One region of the Paenibacillus sp. sgz302191 genome, then DNA from elsewhere that is predicted to be linked to it. Evidence: riboswitches for the same ligand, from Rfam matches in the RefSeq annotation. Region 1 holds a riboswitch; each other region holds the start of a gene.
What was found. Region 1 has a riboswitch for cyclic di-AMP ahead of AC3G2T_RS15335 (KamA family radical SAM protein). Riboswitches for the same ligand answer to the same signal wherever they lie in the genome.

Region 1 (5,211 bases):
TCAACGCGCGCCGGGAGCTGCGCGGTGCATGCTATCAAGCAGCCTCAGCTCCGCCCCAGCCACCTCCCGCCGCCTGGTCACCCTCCGGCAAGAGCATGCCAGGCTCGCCGAAAACCGCTCGAACGCGACGGCAAAAAAGCCGCTCCCGATTGGAAGCGGCCTGCCGGCAAAAGCACTTATGCGTCGTACCCTTGTTTCTTGGTCAACATAACGATCAACCCTACGACAATCAACCCGATCGCCAGCGAAGACTGCCCCATAATGTTCAGGCTGATGATACTCCCAAGCGTGAAGATGGCGAAAAAGATCACCGAAACGCTTCCCAGAATAAAGACGGGAAGGAGGATCCATCTGTTTTTGCCGCCGAACCAGTAAAACTCCAGCAGCCCGAACGCTACCGCCAGCGGGAATCCCGGCCACGTATACTCCCAGATGTCGAACAGCATGGAAATCTGGCATACGCCTCCGGCCACAAGGAGAATCCCTCCCGGAATCAACAATCCGGCCCCACGCCGCCGAGTCGCATAGAAATACATCCAATGAAACAGGAGCCCCAAAGGAATGACAAACAAACTTGGCCAAAAATAGGCGAACACCATCCCAGGATCCATCGCATTTCCCTGACTCGTAAAGAAGAAGAAAATTCCCGCCAAGACGAGAAGTGCTCCAAGCAGCGTCTTCTTATCCACCGTTTACCTCCGCTATTCCATAAAATCAATATTTACTTCATTCTAGAATAAATCGGCTTGCTCCGCCAGCACCCCTGGAACGATTTTCCCTACGTCCCGAGACGGAGGCGCGGCCCCCTCCCGGGTACAGGTACGGTTAGCGGCGGCGCATGAGAAAACGGTTAGCGGCTTAGCAATTCGTTGGCGGAGACAATGTTGTCGTTTTTCTTTTTCGGCTTGTTCCAGAACTGCTCATTTCCGGGCAAATCATCGAACCAGGCCGCATGCTCAGGGCAGTCGAGCGCCATAAATTTTCCGTACTGGTCGTCCCGGGATTGATGGTATTTCAAATAAGCCTTCCCATTCTCGATGGCCAAAATTTCGATTTTGCCGGAAGTGTGACTCATCGATAGGCGGACACGCTTGCCCAGGCCGGACGTGAGGGCCTTCGCCTCTTCCACGATCCGGTACACGCGTTCCAGCGGCAGTACGAAATCTTTATTGCCGGCGACGGGCCGGTTAATGAAAAAATAATAAGGCGTGACACCCGCCCACGAAAGCTTATCCAGCAGCTCCGCAAGCACCTCGGGCCGATCATTGATCCCTTTTAGAACAGGCGTTTGGTTCACGACAATCGCTCCCGCTTGATGGAGCGCTTCGAAGCCCCTCTTCGCTTCCGCCGTAATTTCGCGCGGATGATTGATATGCGCCATCACGTAGATGCGGCGCTCCGAGTCGGAATGCTTCCGGATGGACTCCAGCAGCTTCTCGTCTTCGTAGATCCGCATCGGATTGAACACGGGAATTTTCGAGCCGAGCCGAATGATCTTCACATGGTCGATCGCTCTCAACCGTTCGAAGATGCCGTTCAGCCTTGCCGTGGAAAGGATCAAACTGTCCCCTCCCGTCAGCAGCACATTGTTGATCTCCTTGTGCCGGGCGATATAGGCCAGCCCCGGGTCGACGTTCGACATCGCCTCGCTGACATCGTTGCGGAACAACCGCTTGCGGAAACAATAGCGGCAGTAAGCGCCGCAAACCTCGGATACGATCAAAAGGGCCGTCGTCCTGTATTTATGCTGGCAGCCGGGAACGACGTAATTCGTGTCCTCATCCGACGCGTCCCACCTTCCATATTCGGACAGCTCCCCGTCATTGGGAACGATCAATTTCTTGATCGGATCTTCCGGGTTGTTCCAATCTATCAGTTTCAAGTAATAATCGTTTACGCGAAACACGAATTTTTCCGTTATTTGCTTCAACCTTGTTCGATCGCGTTCGGGAATCTCCAGGATTTTATCAATATCGGTAATATATTTCGGTTGCGGCATATTTCATCCTCCTTGAAAAGACAGAATGTTGGCTTTCAACGAATCCAAGACGGCTATCTATCTCCTCCTTCCGCGGATCAAAGCTGCAAAATAAAAATGACCCGTCTTATAGCCGGCAAGAGGACATGTCGATGCCTCCGGGCCGAAAACTATACGTCGGGTCCAATTGAACGCAAAAAGACCCGAATAAACGGGTCAGCAAATGCAAATATAACACAATGCAACTATGACCCACCTACTGCTGACGAGGTTAGCTGCCGGGCTCGGGAAAGATGGTTCCCTACATAAACATCATGATTCGCCCCAAAAAGATTGGTTCCCCCGCTTTCCGATTCGTTAAACCGGAAATTAAGCGTATTTTTATCTTACACAAACACCGCCGGAGAGTCAATGACGCAGCGGGATTCCGCATTAAATCAGATCGGACTTTCGCAGAAGTCTTTGAACAATAACGGAAACCTCCGCTCTTGATATGAAGGCTCCAGGATCCAGCACGGCGCCGTTTCGTCCGGAAAAGATCCCGGATGCCAAGCAGTCGGAAATCCCGTTCTTCGCCCAATTCGATATCGTACCCGCGTCGGTGAAGGAGTTCAATAGCTGTCCTGCATTTGCGGAAGACTTCGCTTTGAGCCCTGTAATAGCCATTGCTCTGGCCATGATCACCATCGCTTGTTCGCGTGTAATCTTATCATTCGGGCGGAAGGTGCCGTCTTCAAAACCACTAATCAGGTTGTACGCGAAGGCCGTTCCAACCGCGCCGGCATACCAATCTTTCGAATTAACGTCAGAGAAAGACAGTGCCCCTGCTTTTGGCTGCACTCCTAATCCGCGAATCAAAATTGCCGCAAACTCCACTCGTGTAATATCTTGATCGGGATTGAAGAAGCCTTTGCCGACGCCATTGATGATCATACGCGATCCCATATCGTTTATCGCTTCTTTGGCCCAGTGCGCCTCCGCATCCTTAAACTCAACCGGATGCCATACGACGGAATAGGCACTATTCGTCATGCTGTTTATCTTGGCATAAAGCTTGCCGTCCAGCCGCACGATCTTGGTCGGCACATGGCGCAGCGTTCCATCCGTTTCAACCACGACACCAGTTGTGATTTTGTCAGGATCAACGCCATCCGGAATCGCTATTGTACGTTCAACATAAGCTTTGAACCCGTTGACTTCGATCGTCTTGTCCTTATAAAAAGCTCTTACCGTAAAATCAAGCGGCGGGACAACGACCGAAATTTTCCCTTCCCCGGATTCTTTCAGAACCCCTTGCGCCGGCGTTTTTGACACAGCAATTTCGATTTGAATCTTGATATCCTCCAAGGCTGCCGATTTGCCCAACTGATTCGAAATCGATTGGATGTCGATCTGCCCGGCCGGTAAGTTATAGGTCGCTTTATCTGTTTTTATTTCCAATACCGCTTGCTGCAGTTCCATTTTGCTGATCATCTGTCCGTCAAGCTCTCCGCGCACGACATCGGATTTGGCATCCGCCAGCATCGTCACCACAGCGAATCGCCCTTCCTTCGCCAATAGATCCCCCAGCTTGTCCCGGTCAATGCTGATGGTTGTTACCGTCTGTGAATTTACGCTCGTCACCTTGGCCGTCCCAACATTCACCGATTTGCCGTTAATGAGAACGGTAACGCCCGTTTTATCAGGTTGCGATGTAGTCGAAGGCATCGACTGTGGCGGCGTACTTCCACCACTGTCGCCGTCGGAAGGGATCTCCAGTCTTACGGTATTAGAAACGGCAGAAACAGGGCTGCTGCCAACGCTGTTAATCGCCGCCACAGTAAACGTATAGGTCGTGCCATACGTTAAGCCCGTAACTGTGATTGGGCTGCCGGTTCCGGTTGCAGTCAGTCCTCCCGGAATCGAGGTCACGGTGTAGCCGACGATCTCACTGCCTCCATTGCTGGATGGCGCATTGAAGCTTACCTTCGCTCCGCCGTTGGCTGCAACGGCGGTTACGCCCGTCGGGGCGTCAGGTACCGCAGCAGGCACTCCCGGCGCTGTCGGTGTCACGCTGTTCGATGCGGCCGAAGGGCCGGAGTTTCCTGCGCTATTCGTCGCTACAACCGTAAACGTATATGCCGTCCCATACGTTAAGCCCGTAACCGTGATTGGGCTGCTTGTACCCGTCCACGTCAATCCTCCCGGACTTGAAGTTACCGTATAGCCGGTTATGAGGCTGCCTCCATCGTTGAGCGGGGCCGTAAAACTGACCTTTGCTTGCGATTGGCCTTCCGCCACCTCCGATTTTACATCGGTCGGTACGTCCGGAGGGGTAGTTATCTCAGATAATTTCTGGATACGGTGGTTGCCGAAATCAGCGACATATACAGTGTTTCCGCTATCTATCGCTACACCGCTTGGACTAATAAATTCCCCAAGGCCGCTTCCCTCTCCGCCTCCGCTCTTCTTCCATTCTCTCCACACCCCCGTGGAAACGTCCAGCTTCTGGATGCGATTGTTGCTCATGTCAGCAACGTATACATTCCCGCCGGCATCTACCGCCACGCTGTAAGGCTCGTCAAATTCTCCAAGGCCTTTCCCCGAACCGCCGCCGCTCTTCTTCCACTCACTCCATACTCCTGTAGCTGCCGTCAGCTTCTGGATACGGTGGTTATTGGTATCCGCTACATACACATTTCCGCTGCCGTCCACCTCGATGCCGGAAGGTCCATAAAATTCTCCGAGGCCGCTTCCCGCGCCCCCTCCGCTCTTTTTCCACTCGCTCCATACTCCCGTGACTGCATCCAGCTTCTGAATACGACTGTTATTCGTATCCGCCACGTACACATTCCCGCTGCGATCTACCGCCACTCCGCTCGGATAATCAAATTCCCCACGGCCGCTTCCTTTGCCGCCTCCGCTCTTCTTCCACTCTCTCCATGCTCCCGTGGATGCCGTAAGCTTCTGGATACGGTGGTTATCACGATCGGCCACGTATACATTCCCATTGCTGTCTACAGCAACGTCGGTCGGATTCTCAAACTCTCCAAGACCGTCACCCGAACCGCCTCCGCTCTTCTTCCACTCGCTCCATATTCCTGTGGAAACCGTCAGCTTCTGGATGCGATGATTATCGTAATCGGCCACATACACATTCCGCTCGCTGTCCACCGCCACACCGCTCGGATAACTAAACTCGCCCAAGCCTTTGCCGGCAACCGCTCCCCTATATACCCATTCGATCCATACTC
Region 2 (5,211 bases), on a different contig from region 1:
CGGTAAGGGGTTGGGCCATTTTGAATTTTTTTCACAAAGAGGTGAACGAATGCTCGCTGGAAATAAATCGCCAAGGTATGCCGGAAGGCATGCTTCCTAAGAGTCTATCCGATGAACTGTGTAGAAGGTATATGCAAAATGATAGTGTTGATGCAGCATGAGCGGCAGTATATACTGTCATTATTCATTGGGTATGTACAAAAGCAACTTCCGCTCGCCAGACCCCCAGTTATCCCTGCCTAAGAAAGGACGAACTCTTCCAAATGACTATGACTATCAAGCACTGCTCACTCACCGTGAAAATAGGGCTGCTCGGCTGCCTGCTCCTATCCGCAGCCTGCTATCCGGCAGGGGCCGCTTCCGCGGATGACTCCGTTCAATCCGGGAGCAAGACGCTCGCGTACAACGGCAAAACTTTTACAGCCAAGTGGGTTTCGATCGATCTTACGGACCCCACTCTGCGGGTCAAGCCCGTTACGGCCGCCGACGGCATCGGGCATGTCGAATCTTTCAGCTCCATGATGGAGTGCAATCATGCGGCGGCAGGCATCAATGGCGCGTTTTTCGACGCTTATGAAGAGGACGACACGATTCGCTATCCGAACGGGCTGCTCATCGATTCAGGCGATGTCGTGCACTCCGGCACCAACCCGTCCTTGCTCGTCCTCGCCGACAAGACGGTAAGCGTGGGGTACTTCGGAACCGGACACCAAATAAGCGTTGCCCATGCCGGCAGCGCCTACAAGTTCACCGCCTGGGGAGTGAACAAATATTACGGAGATTCCGTAGACGATCAAATCATCTGGTACACGAGAGCTTTCGGGGAACGGATCGATTTTCCGAATTCGACCAAAATCGTCGTTCAAGCAGGTGTGATCACTGCGATCACCGAAGACGGGGCCGCCATCCCTGAAGACGGGCAAGTATGCCTTGTCGGCCGCAGCGCCAACAATCTGGCCCATGTCCTGCCGAACATCCATGTGGGAGACGCCATACGCCTAACGTCAACGCTGGACGGCGGCTCGGGAACCGCTCCCGCGCTGCCCCGGGTGGACGCAGCCGTAGGTGCCGGTCCGCGCCTGCTCACCGGCGGCGCCGTCGATATCGATTACGAGAGAGACGGCTTCACCGATCCGCGAATTACGACACAGTCGAATGTGCGCAGCTTTATCGGCGTTGACGAATCGCGCCGTCTGGTGATGGGCACGATGTCTTCGGCGACGATCGACGACATGGCGCATGTGCTTCAGGACATGGGCTTGACGGATGCCATGAACCTCGATGGAGGCGCGAGCTCCGCCCTGTATGCGGATGGCGTCATGCTCACCGCGCCCGGACGACTGCTCAGCAATGCGCTTGTGGTGGAACGGCTCCGGTATCCGCAAATTCAAGTTGAAGTGAACGGGCAATTCGTGAACGAGTTCAGGGGATATTTGCTCCAGGAGACGAGCATGGTGCCGTTTCGCGGCATTTTGGAGAGGATCGGGGCGAAGTTTGACTGGAACGGGAACACGCGCACGCTAACGGTTCAGTACGGAGCCAACCGCCTGCTCCTGCATCCGGACGATCCCGTCATGCTGTGGAACGACAAGCGGGTAGTTCTGCCCGCCGCTCCCGCCATCGTGGACGGCCACATCTATATGCCGCTTCGCACCGTCATGGAGTCGCTCGGCGGGCAGGTCGCCTGGGACGCTGCGCTGTACCGCGCTTCCCTTACTTTTCCGTAACAGCCGCTCTGATCAGTGAATCCTGTTCATGCGGACAATTCTGTAAAAAAACTGGCCGCCGACTTGCTGCTCGACCTCCAGATACCCTTCCACATGGACGTAATCGCCTGTCATGTAGCCGATTGCGTCGGAAGTGTCGCTGTGAGCCAGAAAAAGCATGGCGGTCTTTTCATTGCTAACGACGAAACCCGTCTGCTCCTTGACCTGGAACTTGTCGGTAATCGTGCCGTGATGAGATCTTGCAATATGATGAAAGCGCCAGGCGCCGTCTTCCTTATTCAAAAAATAGAGCACCCGGTTCCGGACGCTGCCGCTGAATTCCCGGGTAACGCCGACTAGGCAGACGCCGCTGTTCAACATGAGAAATTCATCGATCTCGTAGTGCTTCAAACGCAGGCGCTGCAAGTTTTTATAGTGCAGATAGACTTCCATTTCGTCCACCGTGCTTTGATCGGCCGGGTCCTGCTTCGTGGCATAATACACTTCTCTAATAAAAGTATCCGTTTGGAGGTTCCGCGCGCCTTGAAAATTGTCGTATGTCTGAAAAAAACGACGGATCACGTCCATAATTTCCGGAGGGATCGCAGCGCTTATTTCCGCAGCATGATTATTGTTCATGATAACCGCTGTATTTTTTCTTAAAAACCACCGCTTCAAGACTGCTGTCAGCATGGAGATCGCCGTTCACCCGCTTCCTCTTTCTCCGAACATTTCTTCATTATAGGCGAAAAACGATAAAAATTCGATATAAATCGCAATTTTTCAACACAAAAAAGAAACATCCGTTTTCCGTGGCTTGCACAAAACAGATGTTTCTTTCATTTTTCAGACAGGCTAGCTTCTATATGATTCTCTTGGCGCCAACGTATCTCGCGCCCCAATACTTGCTCGACAAACTCTCGACGGCTACTCCTCTTGAAGAGGTGGATGAAATAAATTGATCATTCCCTAAATAAATACCGACATGATCGACAACACCGCGGCCAAAAAAGACCAAATCTCCCACCTTCAGATCGGATACCGGCGTTCCGGCATCGCTGTACATTTCGGCGGAAGTTCTCGGAAGATCGATTCCTTCCGCTTCAAACACATAACCGACAAGACCCGAGCAGTCAAATCCGCGCGGCGTCGTTCCGCCCCATTTGTACGGGACTCCCATGTAATTGCTCGCCGTCTGCACGATCAGATCGGTCATGGACGGCTGAGGCGGCGCAGGCGCAGGTGCGGGTGCGGGCGGTTCCGGCGGCGCCGTCCAGGCCGGCTTGTGGGGCTTGCCGTCCGCATTCACGATCGCGATCTGATTCGCATCGCTCCACTCGATCTTGGAACCGAACGTTTCCGTAATAAAACGAAGCGGTACGTATGTACTTCCCTGGATAAAAGCCGGGCTGCTCTCCAGGCTGATTTTCTTGCTGCCCACAAGCGCTTGCTGTTCGTCCGTCCTCAGTGAAACGACCTGATCCTTGGTCAACACCGAGACGGCGACCTCGCCTCCTTGCTTCGCCCATTTCACTTCATAGCCCAGTTTGTCGGTTACGGCCCTTAACGGCACTTGCAAATTCCCATTTTTGTCGATAAAAGGCTGCGCGTCCGTAAACTGCACGATGTCGTCGTTGACCTGGACTTTGACTGAAAGCGCTTGAGAAGCTTCCGCTTGGGCAGGCAGCAAAGCAGCGCCGGATACTGCTGCGCCGATAAAAGCGCATGAATAAACAAGACGTTTCAAAAAGATTGCCTCCCTGAGCCTCCGAGGTTAGTTGACGGGTTCGGGAAGAGGAATTCCCTTGACCGGTTCGGACATCCGAACCGATCTTTCACCCCAAATGAAGAAGTCCCCCGTACCGGAGCTTGTGCTGCTCCAAGATTCGGCATTTTTTTTTACTTTGATAGACTAGCATAGAATTCGGACAAATTTCAAATTTTGCGTCGCGGTAAAAATTCCCAAGGCCAAATCAGGCGTTTTGCCTGCTCCCAGCCTTAAGCCGGATCGCGCTCGACGCGGAGCGCAAACCTCATATGAGCGCCGGAAACTTGCGGCCGGTAGCGGTATACCACTTCAACGCGATTGTCAAAAACGTTGATTTCGGGCGCGGGCGCATCGGCCTCTACGCGGCAAGTCAGCCCAGGCATTGTCCACACATCGGGAGCTATGTCGGCGTCGTGAATATGCTTGCCCGCAATTTCGAAAAACAGCTCGATCTCCGCATTCGTCTGAAAATGAACGTCAACCGCGAGCCGGTCCTGCTCCGCTTCGGCATCGAACGCAATGCCTCTCAGATGCGTGTTCCAATGCTTGCCCGCTTCCCGGCGAATCAGCCTCATATAATACTTGTCTCCAGCGCCGGTTCGCCAGTGCATCGTCGCAGGATGCATTTGCCCGTTCGTGTTGCGGCTCCCGGTCATCCCGCCGATCATCAGATTGTCTTCGATCCAGGCCGTCGCCGTGCACAGATTCGAGTTAGCGCCGGGGCGATCCCGTTCGCACAGCTCTCTGAACTGCTTCCGGGCCAGCCGCCGGCCCTGGAACGCAGCCAGCGCCGGTTTAACGGCCGGCGGCACGTCGACCCCGACCAGAGCGATCATCGGGTCATGCTCGGATTCGCAATTGATCCCGGCGAGATACTCGTAGCCTTGGCCCAAAGCCAGATAAAGAAAGACGCCGATCGAGCTGTGGTCTCTCATTTCCATCTCATAGGCGCGCGAGAACGGCCCCGACAAATTTTCCAGATTCGGATTGTAAAATAAAGCGATGTTCGCCCACAGTCCTTGCTCGATCTCGCGGCCGATCCGCCGGAACGCATCCGTCTTGCTGTAGTTCCGCCAAAGCCCCAGCACGGTCAGATCGACGCCGTAATACGTCGTTGTATTGAACTCTGCGAACGACCCGAACTCCGCGAAAGCTTCAATGAACTTGCCCGCCTCCCGGTCGGCATGCCCGATCCAGTCCGCGATGCCGTACCGGTGTCCGAAATAGTGGCAGATGAACATATGCATAAGCTCGATGTTGGTGTTCATCGGGATGGCATCCGACAAACGCCGGTCGATGGACGCTTCCACCGCTTTGCGCATGCAGGAATCCATCCGGGTGACAAGCTCGGCGGGCAGGCTGTCCGCCCAATTTTCCAGGATGACGGCGAACGCACAGGCAATGAATTCCCGCCAGTTCGGATCATAGGTCGTCCAAACCGTCGGCAGCACGTCGTCTACAGCGGTTTGAAACGATTCTCTCGCCGCCGGATCGCCGAGCCGGTCGGATATTTTCCCGAACGTATCGGCCAAAAAGAAGGCGAAGCCCGGCGCAAAAGATTTCCAGGGAAAGCTGCCGGCCGGAGGGTGCGGCACCTGAGGGGCCGTGCGAAACGTGCCGTGATAGATTTCATCCGGACAATCGTACTGCATGTCCATCACCGTAGCGAGAACTTCGCAAGCTCTTGCCAAATCTCCCGGCGCGTTCCGGAGCAGCAGTCCTATCGCATAGTGCGCG
Region 3 (5,211 bases), on a different contig from region 1:
AGACCGATGGTGCCGTTTTTCGTAAATTTGCTCGCATTGCTGAGCAGGTTGAACAATATTTGCCGCATCTTCGTCACATCGGTCGTGATTTCGCCTTCTATTTCGCTGGATTCCAGCCGGTTCCCATTGCCTTCGATCATCGGTTTTACCGTCGTCAGCACGTCCTGAATCAGTTCCGGCAAATGGCACGGCTCCAAATAAATTTCCATTTTACCGGCTTCGATTTTCGAAATATCCAAAATATCGTTAATAAGCGCCAGCAGATGCCTGCCCGATTTGCCGATTTTGCCAAGATCGTCCACAAAAGTCGGCTCGCCCAGTTCTTCCGCTTCCTCCATCAGCATTTCGCTGTACCCGATGATAGCATTGAGCGGCGTCCGCAGTTCATGGCTCATATTGGCCAGAAACTGGCTTTTGATCATATTCGCCTGGATCGCCTCGTCGTGGGCTTTCTCAAGCTGTGCCGTGCGTTCCTTCACCAATTCCTCCAAATGGTCGTTTAACTTTCGGAGCTCCTGGTTCATGATGTAAATTTCGTTTGTTTTTTCCTCAATCTCCAAATCTTTATGAGACAGGCGCTTGGAAATATAAATTCCCAAGAGGGACAGTGCGAGCGTAAACAAAGTGCCTCCGGCTATGAAATAAGCCGACCATTTTTGATCCAGCACCATTCCTGAGGATAGCGCCGCTTTGCCCCCCAAATGAAATTGGGCGGCCATCATTCCCGTATAATGCATACCGACGATCGCGGCGCCCATAATCAATCCGCTCCCGATCTTTTTCCACACTTCGCCGCTTTCTTTGCCCGTACGGAAATAAAACGATAACCATAAAGCCGCGATGGACGCGACGATCGCAATGACGATGGACAGCGCAAAATAGAACGGGTCGTACGAAATATCGACCTGCATGGCGGCCATACCGATGTAATGCATCGCCGAAATGCCCACGGCCAGCATCAGCCCGCCGCCGATCAATTGGCGCAATGTCAGCTGATTGCGGCCTACGACGTTCAGAGCGACGAAAGACGCGCTGACAGCCGCGAGCACGGACAGCAGCACGAGCATAAGATCGTATCCGATCGGTATAGGCAGCGAAAAGGCGAGCATTCCGACAAAATGCATCGACCATATACCCATCCCCATGGCAATGGCGCCGAATGAGAGCCACAGCCAACGGGCTCCGCCTGCGGCAGTGCTGATCCGTGCGGTTAAATCAAGAACCGTATAAGACGCAACGACAGCTACGATATATGAAAATATGACCAGTCCCGTATCGTACGTACCATGAACATGCTGCATGTACAATCCCTCTCTCTGTTTGTCGATTATTGTCGTAATGTTCTTCTTTCAATATATTACCATCCCTCTCTTCACTTGCTCAATGAAAATATGCGAAAAAAGCATCAAATAAGGTATAATAGTTGCAGATAAGGTAAGGGGTGAACGTTTTGCCTAAAGCGAAAATATTCATTAGCTCCGTAGGCCAAGACGAATTGCGGCCGATTCGAAACGCCGTTTTCGAGCAATTGACGGAAATCGGGCATGATCCTCTTATGTACGAACGAAATTTTGGCCCGTGGGACTCGCATCAGGATCCTATTAGCAAATGCCTCAAAAAAGTCGAAGAGTCGGAAGTTTTTCTTTTATTTATTAAAGATAAAGGGGGCACGTTCTACCCCAAATACGACCGGACGATTACCCATCTGGAGTACATACAGGCAACCCGTTTGAATAAGACCGTGCTTGTCTTTGTAGAAACCGGCGTCAAGCGCCTGTTTTTCAGCACTATGAAAGGCATTATCGAAGAAATTACGAACAGGCATGCCGAAGAAACCGGGGCTTATCCTAAAGCCGCGGACATTACAGCCGCATTAAAAAGCCATACTCAAGTACCTTCCCACATCGATCCGTACGTGTGGTTTTTCATCGATGATTTGGTCAAAAAAGGGATTTATACGGAAGAGCTCTCACTGGGCGTCTCTATCGACTGGAAAGACTATTTCAGCGACCTGATGCGCAGAGGCGTTCTGCTGCTTCCGCTTGAAGCTACGTTCGAAACGTATACGAAACAAATTCAACTGCATGAAGAGTTCGCTCAATTCATCGAGCGCAATATTCCGCTTTTTCAACATTTACCGAAAGATCGGATGGCGCTCTTTTTCGCCGATTTTATGAGCAAGCTCAAAGGCAGAATGGTAAAGCGCCATTATGGAAACTATATGTCCGAGGACATCGGCGCCTTTCATGATTGCTCGGCCGTTACGATATATACGCGCGACAACGGGCGGATGAATTTGCTGCTGGAAGTCGGGAATACGACTAGCGAACCTTTTTTTCTGCTGAATAATGAAAAATCGTACGTATCGATTACGGCGAAAAGGGACAATCCGGAGCAGCTTTTTTTCAATGAAGCCAAGCAAACGCTCTACTTAACGGTAAAATGCCAGGACCGGGTCATGACCTGCCACTTTCGGGCCGATTCCGGTTGGGATGCGCGGAAGTTTGTCACTTTTCGAGATGACGTATTATATGCTATAATGAACCAGAACCCTATGGTTTTTGAATTTGCCCGGAAAATGATCGGAGGGATGCAGCCATGACAACTGTATATGTATCCATTAACGGAAAAGTGTCGGTAGCCGTAGGCGAGCAGCCCAAAGACGCGCTGCTTTTTGTTTCTCCCAACAAGAGCTTTCAAGATTTGCTAAGAGAGCAAAAGGAAGAAAGCACGAAAGCTTTGGAATTGATAAAAAGCCGGTTCGCGGCAGCAAGACGCCGATAAGCGAACAGCGTACATACCAACCGAAACGACGCCAAGCGCGGCCAGATCAGGGAAACCTGACGGCCGGGCTTTTTTTGTTGCGGCTGCCTGTTTCTATCAATGGAAACATTTGAGGGGTGATCCCCCCTAGTTTTCTATGCTAGAATGAAACCCACAGAAGGACGCGGGAAACTGCTGTTCTTGCTGAGCAAACAAAACGGCCAAAGCATCGAAAGATGCACGGGGGAACCTCTTTATTTGGGGTGAAGCCATTGCAAAATGGCAGGGTGATTTCTCTTTGACCCGAATCCGTCAGCTAACCTCGTAGGCCAAAAAAGGAGAGGATGGTTTTAATGCGTTTCAAGAAAACAGCTATCACAGGTGCGCTGGTATTAGGCATGATCGTAAGTTCCGGAGCGGCATCCGCAGCTACTTACACTGTGAACGGCCAAGTCATCGGCAACCTGCAGGGGCTCCCGCAAGGGCTTCAGCAAAACATTCAGCAATTACTTCAGCAAGGACTCCAGCAAGGAAATTCTCAAGGAACTTCCCTGGACAGCTTGCTTCAGCAATATCCGCAATTGTTTGATCCGAGCAACTGGGCCGGCCTGTTTAAATCTCCCGGCAATTACAATATGCCATCGGGTTCTTACCATCATCACGTAAGACATCATGGCTCAGACTCGAATACCGGAACGCCTTCCACCGGCACAACTCCGACGGATACGCCTTCTACGGGTACTGACACAGGCAGTGGCACAGGTACGACGACACAACCTTCTACGGGCACTGATACGGGAACAACGACACAGCCTTCCACAGGCACTGATACAGGAACGACAACAGGCACGACTACGGACACTTCGAGCTCCGCGTATGCCGATCAAGTCGTCACCCTGGTCAATCAGGAACGGGCCAAAGCAGGCTTGAGCCCGCTTACAAGCGACTCCAGTTTGGCTGCTATGGCGCTTGATAAAGCGAAAGACATGTACAACAACCATTACTTCGATCACACTTCGCCAACTTACGGATCTCCGTTCGATATGATGACCAAATACGGAATCCAGTACACGTATGCCGGCGAAAATATTGCCATGGGGCAGCAAACTCCGCAAGAAGTTATGACTGCCTGGATGAACAGCGAAGGTCATCGCCAAAACATCTTAAGCCCTAACTACACGAAAATTGGCGTAGCCTTTTACAACAACGAATGGGTTCAAGAATTTATCGCCAATTAATATTGATTCATACGACAACCGTTTCCGAACCCTCCGGAAACGGTTGTTTTGCTGTTCGCTGCTATTGTCCCGCAGTTCGCTTCAGATTATACCGCGGGATTCGGCGGAGTCGGTACGGCGGGATCGTTGGTTCCGCCCGTTCTTCTGCGGGCGGTCTCCCTTTTTCCCGTAGCCGGCACATGTTCGCCTGCAGCCCCGAGCCCCATGCGCGGCATATTGCCGTACACGCATTCATACTGCCCCTCCTTCATGAGATACGTCTCATGAAAAATGCCGACCGTCCCGTCCGTGCCAACGCTCCGGTTGAATGCCTGCCACGCTTTCAAGTGCACGCCGCCGCGCGCGTATTTCTCCAGATCATCGAACGACTTCCAGTACTGGATCAGCGTCACTCCGCGCCAGCTTAACAAATATTCGGAGTGCAAAAATCCGAGCTCGGGATGGCTGTACAATTCTTTCAGCATTTTGGGCATCGCGCTCATAACAGGCCACCATTTATGGACGGCCCAGAGCTTGTTGACACGCATTCCGATAATAAATACGACGAATGAATCCCCCATTTGGGCCGTATACCGGCCCGGAACGACTTTTGCCATAGAAAACACCCTACTTTCCGATGAATTGTAAATGCATGTCGTAAAAAGCCATGTAATCCGAAGCTTTGAACATATGAGCGGTTAAATAAGCGCCGTAAAACAGCGTGACCAGCATCGCTACCAAGTTTTCGGTATCCCGCTCAGCGTCAATGCCGCCGTCTTGTTTGGCCTCCTCGACAAACTGCCGGAAGCGTTTGTCGAGATTCGGGTCGACGGAAGCGGCCAGCTCCTCCTTGCCGGGAAACAGCAGATGCAATTCCGCTTCGTTCAAATCGGGCATGCAAGGGTGCATTTTCTGCTCCGCAAGAAACCCGATCAGGCTGAGCATCAGCCCCGGCTGTTTCTTCGCGTCCTCGGCCACCTTGCCGAAAATATGGCGGATCGCGGCCATCCCCCGCTTCTGCTCTTCCCGAAGCTCCACAAGCCGCCGCGTCAGCCAAACGAGCATGAAATAAATGAGTACGTCTTCTTTTTGCGGGAAAAACTTAAAAAACGTCACCTTCGATATTTCCGCCCGCCGGCAAATATCGTCGACGTACACGGCGCGAAACGTATTTTCGCCGATCAATTCAAGACTGGCCTGAAAAACAGCCAGCTTCGCGCGGGCTTTTTTA
Region 4 (5,211 bases), on a different contig from region 1:
CCCACGGCATCGAGACCTTCTTCGCCGCTCCCCTTTCTCATGACCTGAAAACCTTCCTCACCCAAATAAATCGAAACCATGTCGCCAACCATCACATCATCTTCAATAACCAGTACCTTGTCCATGTCCGCCCACCTTTTGTTTCAAAATGCTTATTGTTAGAAAAGTGTGAGGAAATTTGTTAGGTCAGCCTACACTTGCAGTTAGATTTCGCAAAAACCTGTCGAAAAATAGCAGCTGCATTTTTAATATACTATAGAAAACCAGGAACCAACAAGCAAAATGTTAGTTTATTGTTAGAACACAAAAAACCGCCCCCTGTGCACATCGTGCATTCGGAGACGGCATACTCAATGTTCGGCTTCCGCAGCGCCGTTCGTTACCTCAAGGCCCAGCTTGCGCGCCGCGAAGGCAGTCGTGCTTGCCTGGACCAGAATCGTGATCAGCACGGCCATGAACGTTACACTGGCGATCAGCTCGCTGTGCCGAATTCCCATTCCGGCGATCATGCCGGACAGCGCGGCCGGAATCACTCCCGTTTCCCGCACCCAGAACATGAACAAAATCTCGTTCCTCGTCCACTTCGCCCGGCGGTCCGGCAGCGCGCATGCCAGCACGGCAAACGGCCTCGCAATAAAAATAAACGCAAAAATAACCCCAAGGCTCGTCCATAAATGATCGAAAATCAGCGCAAAATTCACTTGGCTGCCGAGCAAAATAAAGATGAGCATGCGCATCATTAACGTTATATTTTCCGAAAAATGGCCCATTTCCTGCAGCTTGTCCTGCATGTCCAGCTTGAACGTCTCCGCGTTCCCCCAAATAAGCCCGGCCGTAAACGTAGCCATAAATCCGCTGACGCCGAGGGCTTCGCCCGCCATATATGCTCCGAGAGCCGCAACGATCATCGCAATCGTCGCATATTGGCGCAGCAGCCCAAACTTCAGATGCGCGGTCAAGTATGCAAGGGCCAAGCCGATCGCCGCGCCGACGAGAAGCCCTCCCGCCGCCGTTTTGACGAACGCCCAAATTCCCGAGCCAACCGAAACTTCCCGGGTGCCCAGGATGACCGCAATGAGCGAAAAGGTCAAAATCGACCCCGTCGCATCGTTAAAGGCCGATTCGCTTTCCACAGTTTCCCTGACTTTCAGGCGGATCTTCACCTGCTTGAACACGGGGATGAGCGTAGCCGGGTCCGTCGAACTGATGACCGCCCCGAGCAGCATGGCGTATATCCAGGGCAGGCCAAGCAGCAGGTGCGCCGCCACGGCCACTACCCCGCACGTAATCATGACGCCGGGGACGCTGAGCAGGCTGACGGTGATCCACACTTTGCGAAGGCCGGAGAGGCGGATGTTGCGCCCGCCGTCGAACAAAATGAGTGCGGAACCGATCGCAAGAATGAACTGGTTCGTAAATGAAGTGCTGGATTCCCGTACCCAGCCCAGGCCTTGCCCGACAATGATGCCCCCTACGAGAAAAAGCGCGACATCCGGCAGCTTCAACAGGTGTGCAGCTTTGCCCAGCAGCATGCCCAGACTGAGAATAATAATGAGCAGCAAAATGACATGCTCGATCATGACGGCGGACGCATTTTCCATTATCCGATAACTTCGCTCTCAAATTCTTCGATTTGTTCGTTCGTCCCGATAATCACCATAACATCCTTTTCATTGACAACATCTGTGGCGAGCGGCGCGATGATCACACCGCTTTGCTTGTTGATAGCGACGACACTGCAGCCGTATTTGGCCCGGGGGTCCAGATCCTTGATCGTTTTGCCGCACAGGCGCTTGGGCACCGACAGCTCGACGATCGTGTAATCTTTGGACAGCTCGATGTAATCCAAAAGATTGGGTGATACGAGCTGGTGCGCCACGCGGATGCCCATATCCCGCTCCGGATAAATGACGCGGTCCACGCCGATTTTATTCAGCACTTTGCCGTGCAGCTCGGACAGCGCCTTGGCGACGACCATTTTGACGCCCAAATCTTTCAGCACAATAGCGGTTAAAATGCTGGCCTGAATATCGTCGCCGATCGCGACGACCGCACAGTCAAAGTTGCGCACGCCGAGCGACTTCAGCACTTCCTCGTCCGTGGCATCCGCCACGACCGCATGCGTCAGCTCGGAGCTCATCTCGTCGACCGCTTCTTCGTCCTTGTCGATGCCGAGCACCTCATAGCCCAGCTTGATCAGCTCCTTCGACAAGCTGGATCCGAATCGGCCCAGACCGATTACCGCGTATTGATTTTTTTTCATCTCCAGTATCCCCTAACCAATCGTAATTTTACCCTCAGGGTATCTATATAATTCTTTTTCCTGTTTCGGCTGCAGCGCGTAAGCGAGCGTTATAGGACCGAGCCGGCCGGCGAACATCGTCAGGCTGAGCATAATTTTGCCGAAAACGGTCAGCGACGGCGTAAGCCCCATAGTCAAGCCGACAGTACCGAAGGCGGACGTCACTTCGAACAATATTTTCAAAAACTGCACGGACTCCGTCGTCGATAACAGCATGGACACGAATATGACGAGAAAGAGCGCGATCATCGTGAGCGTAATCGCTTTGAGAATGCGGTCCTTCGCCAGACGGAAACGGAAAATGACGATATCTTCCTTGCCTCGGATCATCGTGATGATGGCGGCAATGAGAATGGTGAACGTCGTCGTTTTGATCCCGCCCCCCGTCGAGCCGGGAGAAGCCCCAATAAACATGAGAATCACCATGAAAAATTGCGACGCCTGACGCATGGCGCCGATGTCCACCGTATTCGCGCCGGCCGTCCGGGGCGTGACGGATTGGAAAAACGAAGCCAACATTTTTCCGCCGAAATTCAGCGGTCCTAACGTCTTGGTGTTCGTGTATTCGAATATAAATATCACTAGCGCGCCGAAAACGATCAGAAATCCCGTCATGGCAAGCACGACTTTGGAATGCAGGGAAAGTTTCTTCGTTTTGTGATATTCCATCAAATCGGACAAGACGATGAAGCCGAGACCTCCGAGCACGATCAGCGCCATCGCGACGACGTTCACCGTGAAATCGTTGACGTATCCGGTCAGCGAGACGAAAGGAGCATCGGCGGTGCCGAACAGGTCGAATCCGGCATTGTTGAACATCGAAACCGCATGCCAGATGCCGAAGTACAGCGCCTTCGAAAATTCCATGTCGAACGACCAACGGATCGTGAACAAAATCGCCGCTATCGCTTCGATGCTTAATGAATAAATAAGTACTTTGCGGATCAGCCGCACAATCCCTTCCATACTGCCCTGGTTGAACGCCTCCTGCAGCAGCAATCTTTCCTTCAGCGTAATTTTTTTGCGCAGCACGAAGGCGAACAGCGTGGCCATCGTCATGAAGCCGAGACCGCCGATCTGGATCAGGCTGACGATGACGACTTGTCCGAACACGGTAAATGCCGACCCGGTATCGACCACGACGAGGCCGGTTACGCAGGTCGCCGATGTGGCCGTAAACAGCGCATCGATAAAAGGCAGCGGCCGGCCGCTCGTCGAGGCAAAAGGAAGCGTCAGCAGCCCCGCTCCGATCAAAATAATGGCGGCGAATCCAAGGACCAGAATTTGCGGAGGCGTAAGCTGCCAAATGCTTATTTTTTTCATAAATCCCCCTGTTGTCATCAATTGAACACGCAAAAAAAGACACTGGAAATCCAATGCCTTATTCGGAAATGGTTCCTGACGTAAAGCCTACGAGGTTAGCTGACGGATTCGGGTGCGCGCAGTCACCCTATTTGTCCGGTTTTTTGACGCCGGAGACAAAATTCACCCCAAATTACATGGTTCCCCCGTTTTCAACAAGAAATTCGGCTTTTTATTCAATTGATATGAATTATATATCTGATTTATTGTTCCGCACAAAGTTGTTTTCAGCGGATTTGCGGGGGTTTTCGCAGCATTCCATCGTGTCTGGCAAGCAGGAGAGGGCGTTACGATTCGAAATCGCGAATTTGCCCCGGTTTACGTTTTATTTTGCATGAATTGGTTTTCCTTAACATCTGTGATACTTTTAATTTAGCGTATTTGCGAACCAACATTATCCAAGGAGATATTTTATCCCATGATGCGAATGAAATTGAACCGAACTTTGCTGATCCTCGCGTGCATCGGCGTGGCCTTGTATATGGGGGTCAATATGCTTGCGGGATATCAAACGGAAGAAGCGGCCCCGGCGGAAAGTCCGGCCGTTACGAAGCAGCAGGCGGCCGACGCGGCCGGGCAGTTTTTGCAAAGCCGCTACGGCATCGGCCAGCCGCGTACTTTCGTCGTATACCAGTCCGAAAAGTCGAGAAGCGGATACTTGCAGAAAGAACACCTTTTGCACGAGTATGAGCTGAAATACGGGGACCGCTTCCCGCTCGATTTCTATCAGGTCAGCGCCGTCGATCCCGGCAGCAAGCGCAAATTCGAAGTTGACGTCAACTACAAAAGCTTGCAAATCGTCGGCTGGCGCGAGACGCTCACCGGTACCGCCGCAGCGATCGGCAGGCAAAAAGCGGACCAGCTGGCCAAGGAGGAGATGAGCCGGCAGGGCTTTAATCCCGACGATTTCAGTCTCGCCCTGGAGCCGAAGAAAGAGGCCGGCGCGAACACGTACGTTTACGAAAAGAAAGCGGAAGCCATCGGCGGTTCCAAGCTGCGCTTGCGGATCGATTTTGACGATAACGCTTTGGTCGGCTATGCCGTGCAATTCAGCATCCCAGAGGACCATCAGACATGGCTTGACTCGCAGGATCAATCCGCCTCGTTCATGACCTGGATCAGCATGGGCTTTACGTTCCTGATGTCCGTTGCGGCCATCGTATATGCCATCAGGCACCGCAAGCAGATGGATTTTCGCAAGGGCCTGCTGCTCACTGTTATTTTTACGACGATTTACATCGCCAACAACATCAATATGTATCCGGCTTTCAAAACGATGTCCGGCGATATCGCAGACAACGGAACCGCCACATTGGCCGGCTCGCTGTTCATGAACGTCGTCACGCTGCTGCTCGGTCTATCGGTCTACATCTCGCTTGCTTCCGGCAGCCGGTGGTGGGAGTCGAACGGGTGGAAGCCTTGGCCGGCTTGGCGGGAATCGCGCTTCGGATCGGAAGTGTTTCACGGAATGGGCCGGGGCTATTTGCTCGCCCTGTTCATCCTTGGGGTCCAGCAAGTTCTGTTCTATGCGGGCGAGGTCCGCTTCG

Region 2: another riboswitch for cyclic di-AMP. It lies ahead of AC3G2T_RS35785 (C40 family peptidase); the one in region 1 lies ahead of AC3G2T_RS15335 (KamA family radical SAM protein).
Region 3: another riboswitch for cyclic di-AMP. It lies ahead of AC3G2T_RS30325 (CAP domain-containing protein); the one in region 1 lies ahead of AC3G2T_RS15335 (KamA family radical SAM protein).
Region 4: another riboswitch for cyclic di-AMP. It lies ahead of AC3G2T_RS08790 (TrkH family potassium uptake protein); the one in region 1 lies ahead of AC3G2T_RS15335 (KamA family radical SAM protein).

What each region holds. Positions count from the first base shown of each region.
Region 1 covers NZ_JBYLHY010000009.1:126,778-131,988, reverse strand. Annotated here, with positions in the region: gene AC3G2T_RS15340 (hypothetical protein) at 177-689, opposite strand; gene AC3G2T_RS15335 (KamA family radical SAM protein) at 851-1,999, opposite strand; cyclic di-AMP (ydaO/yuaA leader) riboswitch at 2,225-2,364, opposite strand; gene AC3G2T_RS15330 (S-layer homology domain-containing protein) at 2,411-5,211, opposite strand, start outside.
Region 2 covers NZ_JBYLHY010000046.1:310-5,520, forward strand. Annotated here, with positions in the region: gene AC3G2T_RS35775 (phosphodiester glycosidase family protein) at 264-1,727, shown strand; gene AC3G2T_RS35780 (hypothetical protein) at 1,740-2,399, opposite strand; gene AC3G2T_RS35785 (C40 family peptidase) at 2,569-3,453, opposite strand; cyclic di-AMP (ydaO/yuaA leader) riboswitch at 3,458-3,608, opposite strand; gene AC3G2T_RS35790 (hypothetical protein) at 3,705-5,211, opposite strand, start outside.
Region 3 covers NZ_JBYLHY010000029.1:12,208-17,418, reverse strand. Annotated here, with positions in the region: gene AC3G2T_RS30340 (MHYT domain-containing protein) at 1-1,301, opposite strand, end outside; gene AC3G2T_RS30335 (DUF4062 domain-containing protein) at 1,451-2,602, shown strand; gene AC3G2T_RS30330 (hypothetical protein) at 2,599-2,784, shown strand; cyclic di-AMP (ydaO/yuaA leader) riboswitch at 2,973-3,109, shown strand; gene AC3G2T_RS30325 (CAP domain-containing protein) at 3,117-4,001, shown strand; gene AC3G2T_RS30320 (DUF4188 domain-containing protein) at 4,088-4,597, opposite strand; gene AC3G2T_RS30315 (TetR/AcrR family transcriptional regulator) at 4,608-5,211, opposite strand, start outside.
Region 4 covers NZ_JBYLHY010000005.1:50,985-56,195, forward strand. Annotated here, with positions in the region: gene AC3G2T_RS08775 (response regulator transcription factor) at 1-125, opposite strand, end outside; gene AC3G2T_RS08780 (cation:proton antiporter) at 351-1,601, opposite strand; gene AC3G2T_RS08785 (potassium channel family protein) at 1,601-2,263, opposite strand; gene AC3G2T_RS08790 (TrkH family potassium uptake protein) at 2,276-3,625, opposite strand; cyclic di-AMP (ydaO/yuaA leader) riboswitch at 3,695-3,844, opposite strand; gene AC3G2T_RS08795 (CPBP family intramembrane glutamic endopeptidase) at 4,083-5,211, shown strand, end outside.